Regions from separate parts of the Rhizobium sp. Nf11,1 genome, predicted to be linked through region 1. Evidence: predicted binding sites of a transcription regulator. Region 1 holds the regulator's gene; each other region holds the start of a gene.
The links. The regulator PhoB, encoded in region 1, activates phosphate uptake and scavenging genes when phosphate is short. The targets are predictions, from matches to a motif close to TGTCATNNANCTGTCAT.
Positions count from the first base shown of each region.

Region 2: a site for PhoB is predicted at 1,678-1,694, ahead of phnF (phosphonate metabolism transcriptional regulator PhnF). Genes of this name have one in related genera too.
Region 3: a site for PhoB is predicted at 2,199-2,215, ahead of ACQ7C1_RS09490 (DUF1045 domain-containing protein). Genes of this name have one in related genera too.
Region 4: a site for PhoB is predicted at 1,199-1,215, ahead of ACQ7C1_RS16195 (UDP-2,3-diacylglucosamine diphosphatase). Genes of this name have one in related genera too.

Region 1 covers NZ_JBOBHU010000001.1:5,385-8,674, reverse strand. The annotation lists gene ACQ7C1_RS00045 (aspartate aminotransferase family protein) at 1-153, opposite strand, end outside; gene ACQ7C1_RS00040 (GcrA family cell cycle regulator) at 578-1,111, shown strand; gene phoB (phosphate regulon transcriptional regulator PhoB) at 1,357-2,040, opposite strand; gene phoU (phosphate signaling complex protein PhoU) at 2,166-2,879, opposite strand; gene pstB (phosphate ABC transporter ATP-binding protein PstB) at 2,924-3,290, opposite strand, start outside.
Region 2 covers NZ_JBOBHU010000005.1:35,727-39,016, reverse strand. The annotation lists gene dapB (4-hydroxy-tetrahydrodipicolinate reductase) at 1-204, shown strand, start outside; gene ACQ7C1_RS09555 (2,3-bisphosphoglycerate-dependent phosphoglycerate mutase) at 226-861, shown strand; gene phnF (phosphonate metabolism transcriptional regulator PhnF) at 917-1,654, opposite strand; gene phnG (phosphonate C-P lyase system protein PhnG) at 1,763-2,239, shown strand; gene phnH (phosphonate C-P lyase system protein PhnH) at 2,239-2,847, shown strand; gene ACQ7C1_RS09535 (carbon-phosphorus lyase complex subunit PhnI) at 2,852-3,290, shown strand, end outside.
Region 3 covers NZ_JBOBHU010000005.1:25,486-28,775, forward strand. The annotation lists gene phnN (phosphonate metabolism protein/1,5-bisphosphokinase (PRPP-forming) PhnN) at 1-263, opposite strand, end outside; gene ACQ7C1_RS09485 (alpha-D-ribose 1-methylphosphonate 5-triphosphate diphosphatase) at 260-1,399, opposite strand; gene ACQ7C1_RS09490 (DUF1045 domain-containing protein) at 1,413-2,108, opposite strand; gene phnE (phosphonate ABC transporter, permease protein PhnE) at 2,249-3,290, opposite strand, start outside.
Region 4 covers NZ_JBOBHU010000010.1:21,647-24,936, forward strand. The annotation lists gene ACQ7C1_RS16190 (MFS transporter) at 1-160, opposite strand, end outside; gene ACQ7C1_RS16195 (UDP-2,3-diacylglucosamine diphosphatase) at 326-1,138, opposite strand; gene ACQ7C1_RS16200 (hypothetical protein) at 1,404-1,736, shown strand; gene ACQ7C1_RS16205 (histidine phosphatase family protein) at 1,919-2,668, shown strand; gene ACQ7C1_RS16210 (FAD-binding oxidoreductase) at 2,734-3,290, opposite strand, start outside.

The DNA of each region.
Region 1 (3,290 bases):
CGGGTTGCCATGGCCGACGGAGGTGACGGCGACACCGGCGCCGAAATCGAGATAACGCTCGCCGCTCTCGGTGATCAGCCATACGCCCTCGCCTCGCTCGAACCGCAGCGGGGCGCGAGAATAGGTGTCATAAAGCGGCGCGGCTTCAGCCATGGCGCGGGTCTCCCGTTCAATGTTGTCTTGCACGGACTCCGGCTAACAAAACCAGGTCCAAAAAATCAAAAATGCCGCCTTTCGGCGGCGAGCGGTACTATTTCCTTTTCGCGCTGCAATGTCAACAAAACTGCCGCCTTAGCCTATGCAGCAAGCTTGTACAGCGGCACTTTCGGCCTTCAACAGGCATTATTGCAGAAATGCCACGCAGAGGCAGCAAGTTGGGGAAAACTTGAAATTCGATTCATCCGGATTCCCGCGACTCTTGTCACGGAGTCAGCCTCACACTAGGTTAAAGTTCAATTACTAGACTGCATGCGGCGGAACTAGTCACCAAAATTGATCAAGCGTTTCTTGTTTCGGAGGCTTCCGGGACAACGGTGAGGGATTCTGCCATCACCAACGCAAAAGGTGGAGACAGGGCATGAACTGGACAGACGAGCGGGTCGAGAAACTCAAGAAGCTTTGGGCCGAAGGACTGAGCGCCAGCCAGATTGCTGCGCAGCTTGGCGGCGTCAGCCGAAACGCCGTTATCGGCAAGGTGCACAGGCTCAGCCTTCCCGGCCGCGCCAAAGCCGGCGGCACGGCCACCGCGGCGCGCACGCCGAAGCGCCAGACGTCCGCGCCGCGCGCGCCGAATTACGCCTCCCGGATCACCACCCGCACCGTGACCCGTCAACAGGGCGCAACGATGCTGAAGGAAGAGATCGAGGTCGATGCCGTCGACGAAATGGAATATGTGCCGGCCGGCAATGTGGTCGTGCCGATTTCTCGCCGCCTCGGCCTGACGGAGCTCACCGAACGCACCTGCAAATGGCCGGTCGGCGACCCGCTCAAGGAAGATTTCCATTTCTGCGGCTGCGAGTCCCCCGACAATTCTCCCTATTGCAGCTATCATCAGAAGCTTGCCTATCAGCCGATCAACGAAAGGCGCCGGGCCGCGGCACGGGTCAGCTGAGAAGGCGACATCGCCGGACATAAAAAACGGGCCGAGCGGCCCGTTTTTTATGATTGGAGTGGAAGCGCTGGGGTTGCCCCTCATCCGGCTGCCGCCACCTTCTCCCCGCACGCGGGGCGAAGGGACATGCCGCAACCTCTCCGTTCCCCGCCGACCTTTCGCAGGGCACGTCCCCTCTCCCCGTCAGAACGGGGAGAGGGCTAGGGTGAGGGGCAAATCTTTGACTTTAGCAGCAGTAGAAACCCTCAGGCTTCCATCGAATAGCCGGCGCCACGGACGGTGCGGATGACGTCCTGCATGTTGGAGAAGTTCAGCGCCTTGCGCAGGCGGCCGACATGGACGTCGACGGTGCGCTCGTCGACATAGATGTCGTGGCCCCAGACGCCGTCGAGCAGCTGCGAGCGGGAAAAGACCCGGCCCGGCGACGACATCAGGAATTCCAGCAGGCGGAATTCGGTCGGGCCGAGGCGGACTTCGCGGCTCTTGCGGTGGACGCGATGGGTTTCGCGGTCGAGCTCGATATCGCCGCATTTCAGCACCGAGGACAGCACCTCGGGACGGGCACGGCGCAGCATCGCCTTGACGCGGGCGACGAGCTCGGGGGTCGAGAAGGGCTTGACGACATAATCGTCGGCGCCGGTGGACAGTCCGCGCACACGCTCGCTCTCCTCGCCGCGCGCCGTCAGCATGATGATCGGCAGTCGCTCGGTTTCCGGCCGCATGCGCAGGCGCCGGCAGAGTTCGATGCCGGAGACGCCGGGCAGCATCCAGTCGAGGATGAGCAGGTCGGGCGTGCGCTCCTGAAGCCTGATTTCGGCCTCGTCGCCGCGCAGGATGGTATCGACCTCGAAGCCTTCGGCTTCGAGATTATAGCGAAGGAGCACGCTGAGGGCTTCCTCGTCTTCAACAACTGCGACTCTCGGGATCATGCGTGTCCGTCTCCTCGCGCACAAGCCTTAAACCGGGGTTCTAAGCAGGCGTCCTGCGCAAATTCAGAAATTGGCTGCGACCTCTTTGCGCGCCCCGAACGGGCGCGCACGCAATCTTGGAAGGATTATTCCGTCGCGGCGCCAACGGTGTTGGCGCTGTCATCCTTCGGACGATCGCCTTCCGGCTGGGCGCCTGTCGCCATGTAGTAGATCGTCTCGGCGATGTTGGTGGCATGGTCGCCGATGCGCTCGATGTTCTTGGCGCAGAAGAGCAGATGCGTGCAGCTCGTGATGTTGCGCGGATCTTCCATCATGTAGGTCAAGAGCTCGCGGAACAGCGAGGTGTACATGGCGTCGATCTCGTTGTCGCGTTCGCGGATGGCGGTCGCCTTGTCGGCAGCGCGTGTCGTATAGACGTCGAGCACTTCCTTGAGCTGGACAAGCGCCAGCTCGGAGAGATGCTCGAGACCGCGGGCGAGCTTGCGGGGAACGCCGGTGCTCTGCACGGCGATGACGCGCTTGGCGGTGTTCTTGCCGAGGTCGCCGACGCGTTCGAGATCGGCGGCGATGCGGATCGAACCCATGATTTCGCGCAGGTCCGCGGCCATCGGCTGCCGGCGGGCGATGGTGACGATCGCCTTGTCGCCGATTTCGCGCTCGGTGTGATCGAGGATCACGTCGTCTGAGATGACCTTCTGCGCCAGCGCGGTATCGCCGTTGACCAGCGCCCGGACGGATTCGGCGACCATCTGTTCGGCCAGGCCGCCCATTTCGGAAATCCGCCTGGACAGGAACTTCAGATCATCATCATAGGCAGAATAAATATGTGTCGATGCCATGGGGCTTTGTCCTCGAATAAGGGGAAGGCTTCGGATGGCCGTGATCAGCCGAAGCGACCCATGATGTAGTCCTGGGTACGGGGATCGTCCGGATTGGTGAACATCTTGTCGGTGTCGTTCTCCTCGACAAGATTGCCGAGGTGGAACATGGCGGTGCGCTGCGAGACGCGCGCGGCCTGCTGCATGGAGTGGGTGACGATGACGATCGTATAGTTTTCGCGCAGTTCGTGGATCAGCTCCTCGACCTTGGCGGTGGCGATCGGGTCAAGGGCCGAGCAGGGCTCGTCCATCAGGATGACTTCCGGGCTGACGGCAACGGCGCGGGCAATGCACAGGCGCTGCTGCTGACCGCCGGAGAGGCCCGTGCCGGATTCGTGCACGCGGTCCTTGACCTCGTTCCAGAGCCCGGCG
Region 2 (3,290 bases), on a different contig from region 1:
GGTTTTGCGACGCTGCGGGGCGGCTCGGTCATAGGCGAGCATTCCGTGCTTTTCGCCGGAGAAGGCGAAATCGTCACCCTGTCGCACAGCGCGGCCGACCGTTCTATCTTCGCGCGCGGCGCCATCAAAGCCGCGCTCTGGGCGCGCGACAAGAAGCCGGGTCTCTATTCCATGCTCGACGTGCTCGGGCTTTCTTCCCAATAAGGATACTACGGAGGCATATTCATGAGCGGTACCCTCGTCCTCGTTCGCCACGGCCAGAGCGACTGGAACCTGAAGAATCTCTTCACCGGCTGGAAGGACCCGGATCTGACGGAACTCGGCATTCAGGAAGCCAAAGCCGGCGGCGCTGCGCTTGCCGAATACGGGATCAAATTCGACGTCGCCTATACCTCGGCGCTGGTGCGCGCGCAGCACACGCTGAAGCTCATCCTCGGCAAGGTCGGCCAGCCTGATCTCGAGACCATCCGCGACCAGGCGCTGAACGAGCGCGACTACGGCGATCTCTCCGGCCTCAACAAGGACGATGCGCGCGCCAAATGGGGCGAGGAACAGGTGCATATCTGGCGCCGTTCCTACGACGTGCCGCCGCCCGGCGGTGAAAGCCTGCGCGATACCGGCGCCCGCGTCTGGCCCTACTACCTCACCGAGATCCTGCCGCGCGTGCTGCGCGGCGAAAAGGTGCTGGTCGCTGCCCACGGCAATTCGCTGCGTTCGCTGGTCATGGTGCTCGACAAGCTCACCAAAGAAGGCGTGCTCGCCCTCAACCTCGCGACCGGCGTTCCGATGGTTTACAAGCTGAACGCGGATTCCACCGTCGCCTCCAAGGAAGTGCTGGGCGATATGTCCGGCGCACACTGAATTCTGTGAGGCGTGCCACCGAACGGGTCGGCACGCCTTATCTCAATTCCTGGCCTCAGTTCTCGATCGTGAACTGCACCCGGTCGGCGGCGAAACGGCTGATCGAATATTGTACTGGTAAGCCGTCGAGATCGGTGTTCATTGCCTTGGCAATCAGCAGGATCGCGCCGGGAGTGAGTTCCAGATCGGCAAGGTCGGCTGTCGCAGCATGGGCCGCTGTTATCTCGGTCGTCGCCCGGACGTAGTCCCCGAGGCCGAGCTCGGCGAAAGCCTTGGTGATCGATTCGTGCTTGCGGTAGGCCTCACCGATTCCGGCGAAACGTTCGGCGGGAAACCAGCTCGTCGCCTTTGAAACCGGCCGCCGGTCGGCATGGCGCAATGTTTCCAGCCGGATCACTTGCTCACCCTGTTTCAGGCCCAGCCAACGGGCAACGTCGGCGCTCGCCTCCTCCTGCGCCTCATCGAGCAGAAGGCCGCGCATCTCGCGCGCCTGATCGCCAATGCCGGCGGTGAAGCGCGTGCGCCGGGTGATGGGGAAATTCAGCCGCTCCTTGCGCTCGATCAGCGTGCCGCGACCTTGCACCGCACGCACGATTCCCTCCTGCGCCAGCGCAGCCAGCGCACTGCGCACTGTATGCCTGTTAACGCCGAATTGCAGCGCCAGCACCGTTTCCGGCGGCACCATTCCGGTTTCGTCATAGGCTCCGTTGCCGATCGCCTCGCGAATCCGATCGGCGATCTGACGCCACAGCGCCACACCCGTCTGCCTCTGCACCTGCTTCAGTCCTGCCATTCCGCCTCTGCCTTGCCTCACGATGTCACACGCTTGTCACGACACCGATTTAAGGCTAGGTATAGCTTGTATGGTTGTCTATATCAATAGACATTTGAGGAAGCAGCGATGATATCAGCGGACAAGACAGACGCCGCGTCACAGACGGTCTTGGAGCGCAAACGCGTTGCCGATCTGCTGGCGCGTGCGGAACGGAGCGAACTCCAGGCGGCCTGGGACGCGTTGCCGCAAAAGCCCGTGGCTTATCCGGTGCGCGGACCGGAGACCGGACTGGTGATGGTGCGCGGCCGCATCGGCGGCGGCGGAGCTCCCTTTAACCTCGGCGAGGTGACGATGACACGCTCAACGGTGCGGCTCGAGTCCGGCTCCATCGGTCATGCGCAGGCGCTCGGCACCGACCGGGAGAAGGCCCGTCTTGCGGCGATCTTCGACGCGCTCTGGCAGGAGGAGGCGACCAGGGATTTCGTCGAACAGGCGCTGCTTTTGCCGATCGCGGAAAGGATCGCCACCACCGAACGTCGTAAGGTGGATGAGACGGCGGCAACCCGCGTCGACTTCTTCACCATGGTGCGGGGGGACAACTGATGGGTCTGACGACAGAAGTCTTTACCGGTGGCTTTACCGATCCGGTTTTCCATGCGCAGAGCGTCTTCAAGATGCTGATGGACGGCGTGGCCCGCCCCGGCACCATCCAGACAGTTGAGCCCGAGATCGACCCGCCGGCGCCGCTCGGTATTGCCGCCGGCACGATCGCGCTCACTCTTTGCGACCATGACACATCAGTCTGGCTTACCTCGGGACTAGCGAAGTCCGCTGTGCCGGACTGGCTCGGCTTCCACACCGGCGCCCCGCTGACCGCCGAAAAGGCGGATGCGCGCTTTGCCTTCATCGAGGCGGGCACTGCGCTTTGCTCCTTCGGCCTGTTTGCGTCAGGCACGCAGGAATATCCCGACCGCTCGACGACTGTTGTCATCGAACTTCCCGAACTCGACGGCGGACGCAGGCTGGTGCTGATGGGTCCGGGGATCCAGAGCGTCGTGGAGATCGCGCCTGTCGGCCTACCGGAGACCTTCCTCAGGCTCTGGGCCGAGAACCGCGCGCTTTTTCCGCGTGGCATCGACATCGTGCTGACATCGGGCAAGCGCTTCGTCTGCCTGCCGCGCACCACCAAGATCACAGCAACGGAGATCTGAGCTCATGTATGTTGCCGTCAAGGGTGGCGAGGCCGCCATTGCCAATGCCCACCGTCTGCTCGCCGACCGTCGCCGCGGTGACCGGTCGCTGCCAGCGATCGGCATCGACCAGATCGTCGAACAACTCGCCCTCGCCGTCGACCGCGTCATGGCCGAGGCCTCGCTTTTCGACCGGACTCTCGCAGCGCTGGCCGTCCGTCAATCGCGCGGCGACATGATCGAGGCGATCTTCCTGCTGCGCGCTTACCGCACGACGCTGCCGCGCTTCGGTTATTCCAGACCGCTCGACACGGCTGGCATGGCGATCGAACGCCGTATCTCGGCGACCTACAAGGATCTGCCGGGCGGCCAGCTGCTCGGCCCCACCTTCGACTATACCCACCGGCTGCTCGATCCCTCCCTGCTTGAGGAAGAAGCGGTCGAGGCGCCGGCCCAGCGTCCGG
Region 3 (3,290 bases), on a different contig from region 1:
CCATGCGCCTCCCACCACACGGCGAAGGAGCCTGATTGCTCCATGGCGGCAAAGCCTTGAAGGGAGACGGAAAGATGATCCTCGCCGCCGGCATCGCGGTGGCGGGTGATGACGCGGCGGGCGAAATGCACATTGTCGCGGCCGGAAAAACGCCGCGCAGCGAGGTTCATCAGCGTGTCCTTGCCGGCGCCGCTCGGCCCAACGACGACGACCATGATACCGCGTTCGGCTCCAGCAGCCGCATGGGGTTCGTGCGGCGTCATGCGACACGGCGTCCCTGGCGCCAGACGGAGCGTGTTACCGGTACGCCGTGCGAGCGGTGGACACGGACGAGATCGGCGCGCAGCCCGGTCGCGATCCGGCCGCGATCATTGAGGCTGACAGTGCGGGCAGGCGTCGACGTCACCATCGCGATCGCTTTCGGAAGGGTAATGCTTTCCACCTCGTCGGCAAGGATGAAGGGTGCATGCAGCAGGCTGAGCGGCACGTAGTCGGAGGACAGAACATCGAGCACGCCCATTTCGGCGAGATCGCGGGCGGCGATGTTGCCGGAATGGGATTTGCCGCGCACGATGTTCGGCGCCCCCATCAGCACGCTCATGCCGTGCTCGTGCGATGCCCGGGCGGCATCGAAGCTGGTCGGAAACTCGGCAAGGCGCACGCCATTGTCGATCGCCTCGTCGACATGGGAGAGTGTGGCGTCGTCATGGCTTGCGACCGTGATGCCGCGCTCGGCGCAGACCTTGGCGATGGCGTTTCGATGTGGCGTCGAATTGCGCGCCGATTCCGCCTGGCGCTTGGCGACGAAACGGGCAAAGGCCTCATCGCTCAGACCACGCTTCTTTTGGTAGTAGAAGATATATTGATCCATCGTCTGGAACTGCCGCTGGCCGGGCGCGTGATCCATCAGCGAGACGAGCCGCACATGCGGATCATTTTCGAAATCGGCGAAATGTTCAAGCACATTGTCGGCCGATACCTCGCAGCGCAGGTGGATGAGGTGTTCGGCGCGCAGCCTGCCTTCCTTCTCCGCCGATTGGATGGCGTCGGCCATCTCTCGCATCTCGCCATGTTCGAACCCGCCATCCTCGTCCGCGCCCATGCGCAGGCAGTCGAAGACCGTCGTGATGCCCGATGTGACGATCTGGGCGTCATGCGCCTGGACGGCAGCCGTCTTGTGCCAGCGAATGCCCGGACGCGGCTGATAATGGCCTTCGAGATGGTCGGTATGCAGTTCGACAAGGCCGGGAATGACGTAATCCCCCTCGAAATCTTCACCGGCTACCGAATTGCTTTCAGAGATATCGGCGATCTTGCCGTCGCGGATAAGGATCGATCCTGAAAGGATGTCGTCCTCGAGAACGATGCGGGCGTTGGAAAAGACGGTCTCTTTGCTCATATTGTCAGGTCTTTCAGTTTTTGGCGCCGGCAAGGGGCAGCCAGGAACGAACTTTGAACGGGGCGCCGCGCGTCTCCTCGATGAAGACGGCTAGACCGGAGATCGAAAGCGGCCGGCCGGTGAAACCGGCAAAGCGCTCGGTCAGAATCGCTTTCATCACCTCGGCGCGTGTCTCCGGGATCTGGCCGCTTAGCGTCATGTGAAAGCCGAAATCCTCCATGACGTAAGGATAACCCCAGCGCTGCAGATTGGCGCGTTGGCTTTCGCTGAGCTTCTCCGGGTTACGCCTGATGATATCGGCTTCGGAGAGCGCCGCGCGAAACGGCTCGAATGACTTTACCACCTTCGCGGCGAAATCCTGAAGAGGTTGATGAAGAGAGCCGGGAACAAGGGCGAAGAAGCGGCCGAGCTGGCCAAGCACCAGTTCGGGAATCTCGAAAGCCGGCGTGCGCGCGGCAAACTCCTCGGCAAAGGCCATGAGATCCTTTTCGGTGACAGAAGCGGCAAGCGAAAACGGCGCCTTGATCGTCGCATGAAAGCCGTAGCGTCGCGGGTCGGCAGTCAGCTCGAACTGCTCTGCCGCACTCAGCGTCTCATGTGCGGGTGCAGGATAGGTTTTGCCGCTGAACGCATCGCGGCCGAGCCAGAGCGAAGCCGCGCCGGTCAGAGGGTCATCCTTCGGCGGCGAAAAATAGAGAGCGTAGCGCAAGGATTTTGTCCTGGGGATCGTCGAAAGGGGAGCGCAATGTGCAGTGATTTGGCGGCGAACCGCAAGCAGGCTCCCGGCTAAAAGATTTCCGTGACAGAATGATGATGACGGCCGCGCCGCCACCGGCCTTCATCGAGTGCTCAGTGCGAATTCGTGCCCATCAGCCGATGGCGCAGCGCGTTCGATGCGGCGTCGAACAGGAAGACGACGATCAGGATCAGAATGACCATATAGGCGACGTTTTCCCAGTTGGCGTTGGTGCGCATTGCCTCCCAGAGTTTGAGGCCGATGCCGCCTGCGCCGACGGCGCCGATGATGGTGGCGCCGCGCACGTTCGACTCCCACTGGTAGAGCGTCTGGCTGACGATGACGGGGACGATCTGCGGCATGATGCCGTAACGATGGACGAGCACGGTCTGGGCGCCAGTCGATTTGATGCCTTCCCGCGGCTTGTTGTCGATGTTCTCGAGCCCCTCGGAATAAAGCTTGCCGAGCGTGCCGGTCTCGGTGAGGAAGATCGCGCCGCTGCCGGCAAGCGGCCCTGGGCCGAAGGCGCGTGTCAGGAAAAGCGCCCAGATCAGCATGTCGACAGAGCGCAGGAAATCGAAGAAGCGCTTGAGAATCTGGTTCAAGAGGCGGTTCGGCGTGATGTTGCGTGCCGCCAGGAAGGCGAGCGGGAAGGCGGCAAGCGCGCCGAGCAGCGTTCCGAGAAAGGCCATGACGATCGTCTGGAAAAGCTTGGTCCAGACGTCGCCGTGCTGCCATTCGCTGTTGTTCCAGATGTCATCGAAAGCGAGCGACAGGTTGGACTGGTCGGGCTTGATGCGCGGGCCGGAGACAATGAGGCCAAGGACGTCGCCGACCGGCTTGTCGAAGAATGACGATTGCGTGTCGAAGAGGAAATTCGCCCAGCCGAGGAAACGCTTGCGAACTTTCACGCGATCGACGGAAATGCTGACGTCGCCGGCAAAGCCGAGATCAGCGAGCACGTTGTCGTCATAGACCGTCATCCAGCTCGGCACCGGGCCGACCACCTCGGGCGCGCCGCTCGAAACGTTGACCGGGACGCTGACGCCGTGTGCGGTCACGATCGTTTCGCTCTTCGAAACGGTGATGCTGCGGCTGGTGCCGCTGACGGAAACGGTGATGCTGCCATCGGGATTGTTGACCACCCAGTCCGGA
Region 4 (3,290 bases), on a different contig from region 1:
TGCCGATTTCACGGTCACTGAAACTATGGGTTTGCAGCCAAACCGGGAAAAATGGCAGCACGACGCCATTGACGAGCAGCGGCGCGCAATAGGACAGCGCGCTGAGCAGCCGGAAGCGCGGCGGCGCTCCCTCACCCGGAGAATGTTGAGCGGGAATCATCGGTGGACCTGAAGGAAACTAGATGTTGTCCTAACACACCACCCTGGGGCGCGACCATTGCGAGAAATAGCCGTCCGGAAACGTTTTAGAAAATAAATTGGGCCTGTTACCTCGCGGTAACGGCTAAATTGCTGGCGAGCCGCCGCGACTGCGACGGCTGTAAATTCACGCTGCCTGCGCGGCGAGTTCCGCCTCTTCGAGACGCTCGACTGCGGTAAGCGCCGGCACTGCGCTAGCAAGCGCTCGCCAGGTGATCAGTTCGAACGTGCCGTCCTCATGCTCTGCAACCGCTGTGCAGCTTTCCACCCAGTCGCCAGTGTTGATGTAGCGGATGCCGTCCATCTCCTGGATGACGGCGTGGTGGATGTGGCCGCAGATCACCCCGTCGGCTCCGCTCTTGCGCGCCTCTTCAGCCACGACGCGTTCGAACTCGCCGATGAAATTGACCGCATGCTTGACCTGCAGCTTCGCCCAGGCGGAAAACGACCAATATGGCATGCCAAGGCGACGGCGTACGGCGGCGAGCAGGATGTTGATGCGGATTGCCGTATCATAGGCCCAGTCACCGAGATAGGCGAGCAGGCGGGCGTTGCGGACAACGACGTCGAACTCGTCGCCGTGCAGGATCAGGTATTTCTTGCCGTCCGCGCCGTCATGCAGCATGCGCTCGACGACCTCGATGCCGCCGAAATGCATGCCCGGGAAGTCGCGCAGGAATTCGTCGTGATTGCCGGGGATGTAGACGACGCGCGTGCCCTTGCGCGCCTTGCGCAGCAGTTTCTGGACGACGTCGTTGCAGACCTGTGGCCAGTACCAGCTGCGCTTCAGGCGCCAGCCGTCGACGATGTCGCCGACGAGCACGATCGTATCGGCTTCGTGGTAGCGCAGGAAATCCAGCAGGAAATCAGCCTTCGCGGCCTTCGAGCCGAGATGCACATCGGAAATGAAGAGCGTGCGGAAATGTCTGGGTTCCATCATGTCTGTCACGAACAGTGCTCGTGCCCCATCTTTCATCTAGCCTTCCAAAACCAGACTCGTGTTTCAGGAAGATGACAAGCTGGGGAAAAGCCCTGCAAACCCGCCGTTCCGTCTGGTGGTAAACGCAGATCCCATCGAAGCCCGCAATAGCGATATCGGAAATCCGATTCATAATTTCTCGCCGCGAGGTCCTGGATCTTTCCCGCATGCCGAGAATCAAATTAACAGCAGCTGCCGATCAAGGCGTAACCTGGGGATATTGATGATGCGCGCCCGAACCGCGACAATAATGATTTCTATGGCACTGCTTGCCGGCTGTGCACCGACGCAGCAGGACTATGATGCGACGGTAACGCTGCTGCAAGGCAGCGCGAGAGCGAGAAACGAGTTCGTCAAAGTGTGCACAAAGGATTTCGATGCAAATGCGCGGCGCGCCGCGGGGATCGTGACAAACGTCTCCGACAATGACGCTCCGAGGATCGCCTGCCAGCGATATCTGACGGCCGCGATCTCCGGTCGCGCTACGTATCAGGATCTGCTCGACATCAAGGCTCACCGGTTTACGCCAAAGCTCATCAAGATCTTCCAGGGCCGCTGATAGCCCGGAAGACGCTCTCTCGCTCCTCGATTTGGAACCGAGTGAACAAGATCGACGGGCCAAGCGGATTGGGGGCAAGCGGCGACCAGACGCTACGCCCCTTTTCGGCCGGCAATATTGCCCTGCCGATCGAGCGCGTTCATGATGACAACGATTCCATGTCCGACAAAGCGGGATGGCCGATGCGTCTCTTTCTCGTTCGCCACGGCGAATCCCTCGGCAACATCAACGAACAGGCCTACCGCCAATTCGGCGATCATAATGTGCCGCTGACTGAATGGGGCTATCGCCAGGCGGCTGAGGCAGGCGCTGTCATCGCTTCGTACCTCAAAGGGCTGCCGAGCCAGGGATTCCAGAAGCTGCATATCTGGTATTCGCCGTTTCTGCGCACGCGCCAGAGCAAGGATGCGCTGCTCGAAGCGCTGCCGGAAAACTTCGTCGGCGATGTCAGGGAAGATTATCTTCTGCGCGAGCAGGATTTCGGCCTCTTCACCGAAATCTACGACCGTGCCGAGCAGAAGCAGAAATTCCCCGAGGAGTTCGAAAAATGGGCGAGGCTGCGCAACAATAGCGGCAAGTTCTATGCGCGGCCGCCGGACGGCGAAAGCCGGGCGGACGTGGCGCAGCGGGTGCGTCTCTTCCTTCAGACCGTCATGCGCGAGGCCGAAAACGGCGACCACAACGTCGCGATCGTCGGCCACGGGGTCACCAACCGGGCGGTCGAAATGAATTTCCTGCACCACTCCGTCGACTGGTTCGAGCGCTCCGACAATCCTGGGAATTCCGACGTTACGCTGATCGAGGGAACGCGTTTGCAGGGCTACGACACGATACCGCTGCACCAGGCCGCCGACCGGCAGCCGGGACAGGAGAACAAGCTGCGCGATGCCTATGGCGCTGACGTGACGATGACGCCGAAGCGTGGTGGGTAAACCGCTCCCCACAAGGGACCCTTGTGGGGAGCGGTTTGGGGCGGGGTCTTCTACGCTGCATCTATTCAAGCAGCTCGCACCGCCGCCATCGGCTTCACATTCTGATTCATCCGGAACAAATTGTTCGGATCGTAGCGCAGCTTGATTTCCGAAAGGCGCGCATAATTAGCCCCGTAGGCCATTTCGACCCGGTCGGTCTCGTCCTCAGGCATGAAGTTGATGTAGGCAGTGCCCACAGCATGCGGCTTGGTTGCCTCGAAAAGTTCGCGCGCCCAGCCGATGCAGTTTCCGTCCATCTCGGTTTCCCGCCAGCGTGCATGGACATTCATGACGAAATGCGAACTGCGCTGTGGAAATGCCGTGGCTTCGGTCGGCACGCGGCCGGCGGCGCCGCCGACATGGCCGACGAATATTTCGCATTCCGGCCCTGGCAGCTTCCGCACGGCATTGATGAGAACCTCGATCGCCGCATCGGAAAGGGAGGCGAAATCCTGGCTCTTCCAATAGTTACGGGCGCCGGGCGTTAGAAGCGGGTCGAATGCCTGCTGCCAGCCGATGAACGGCATCGGGCCGACAATGTCGGCGATCGGCTTTCCGATTCCGCGCAATCTCGCTGCCGCCT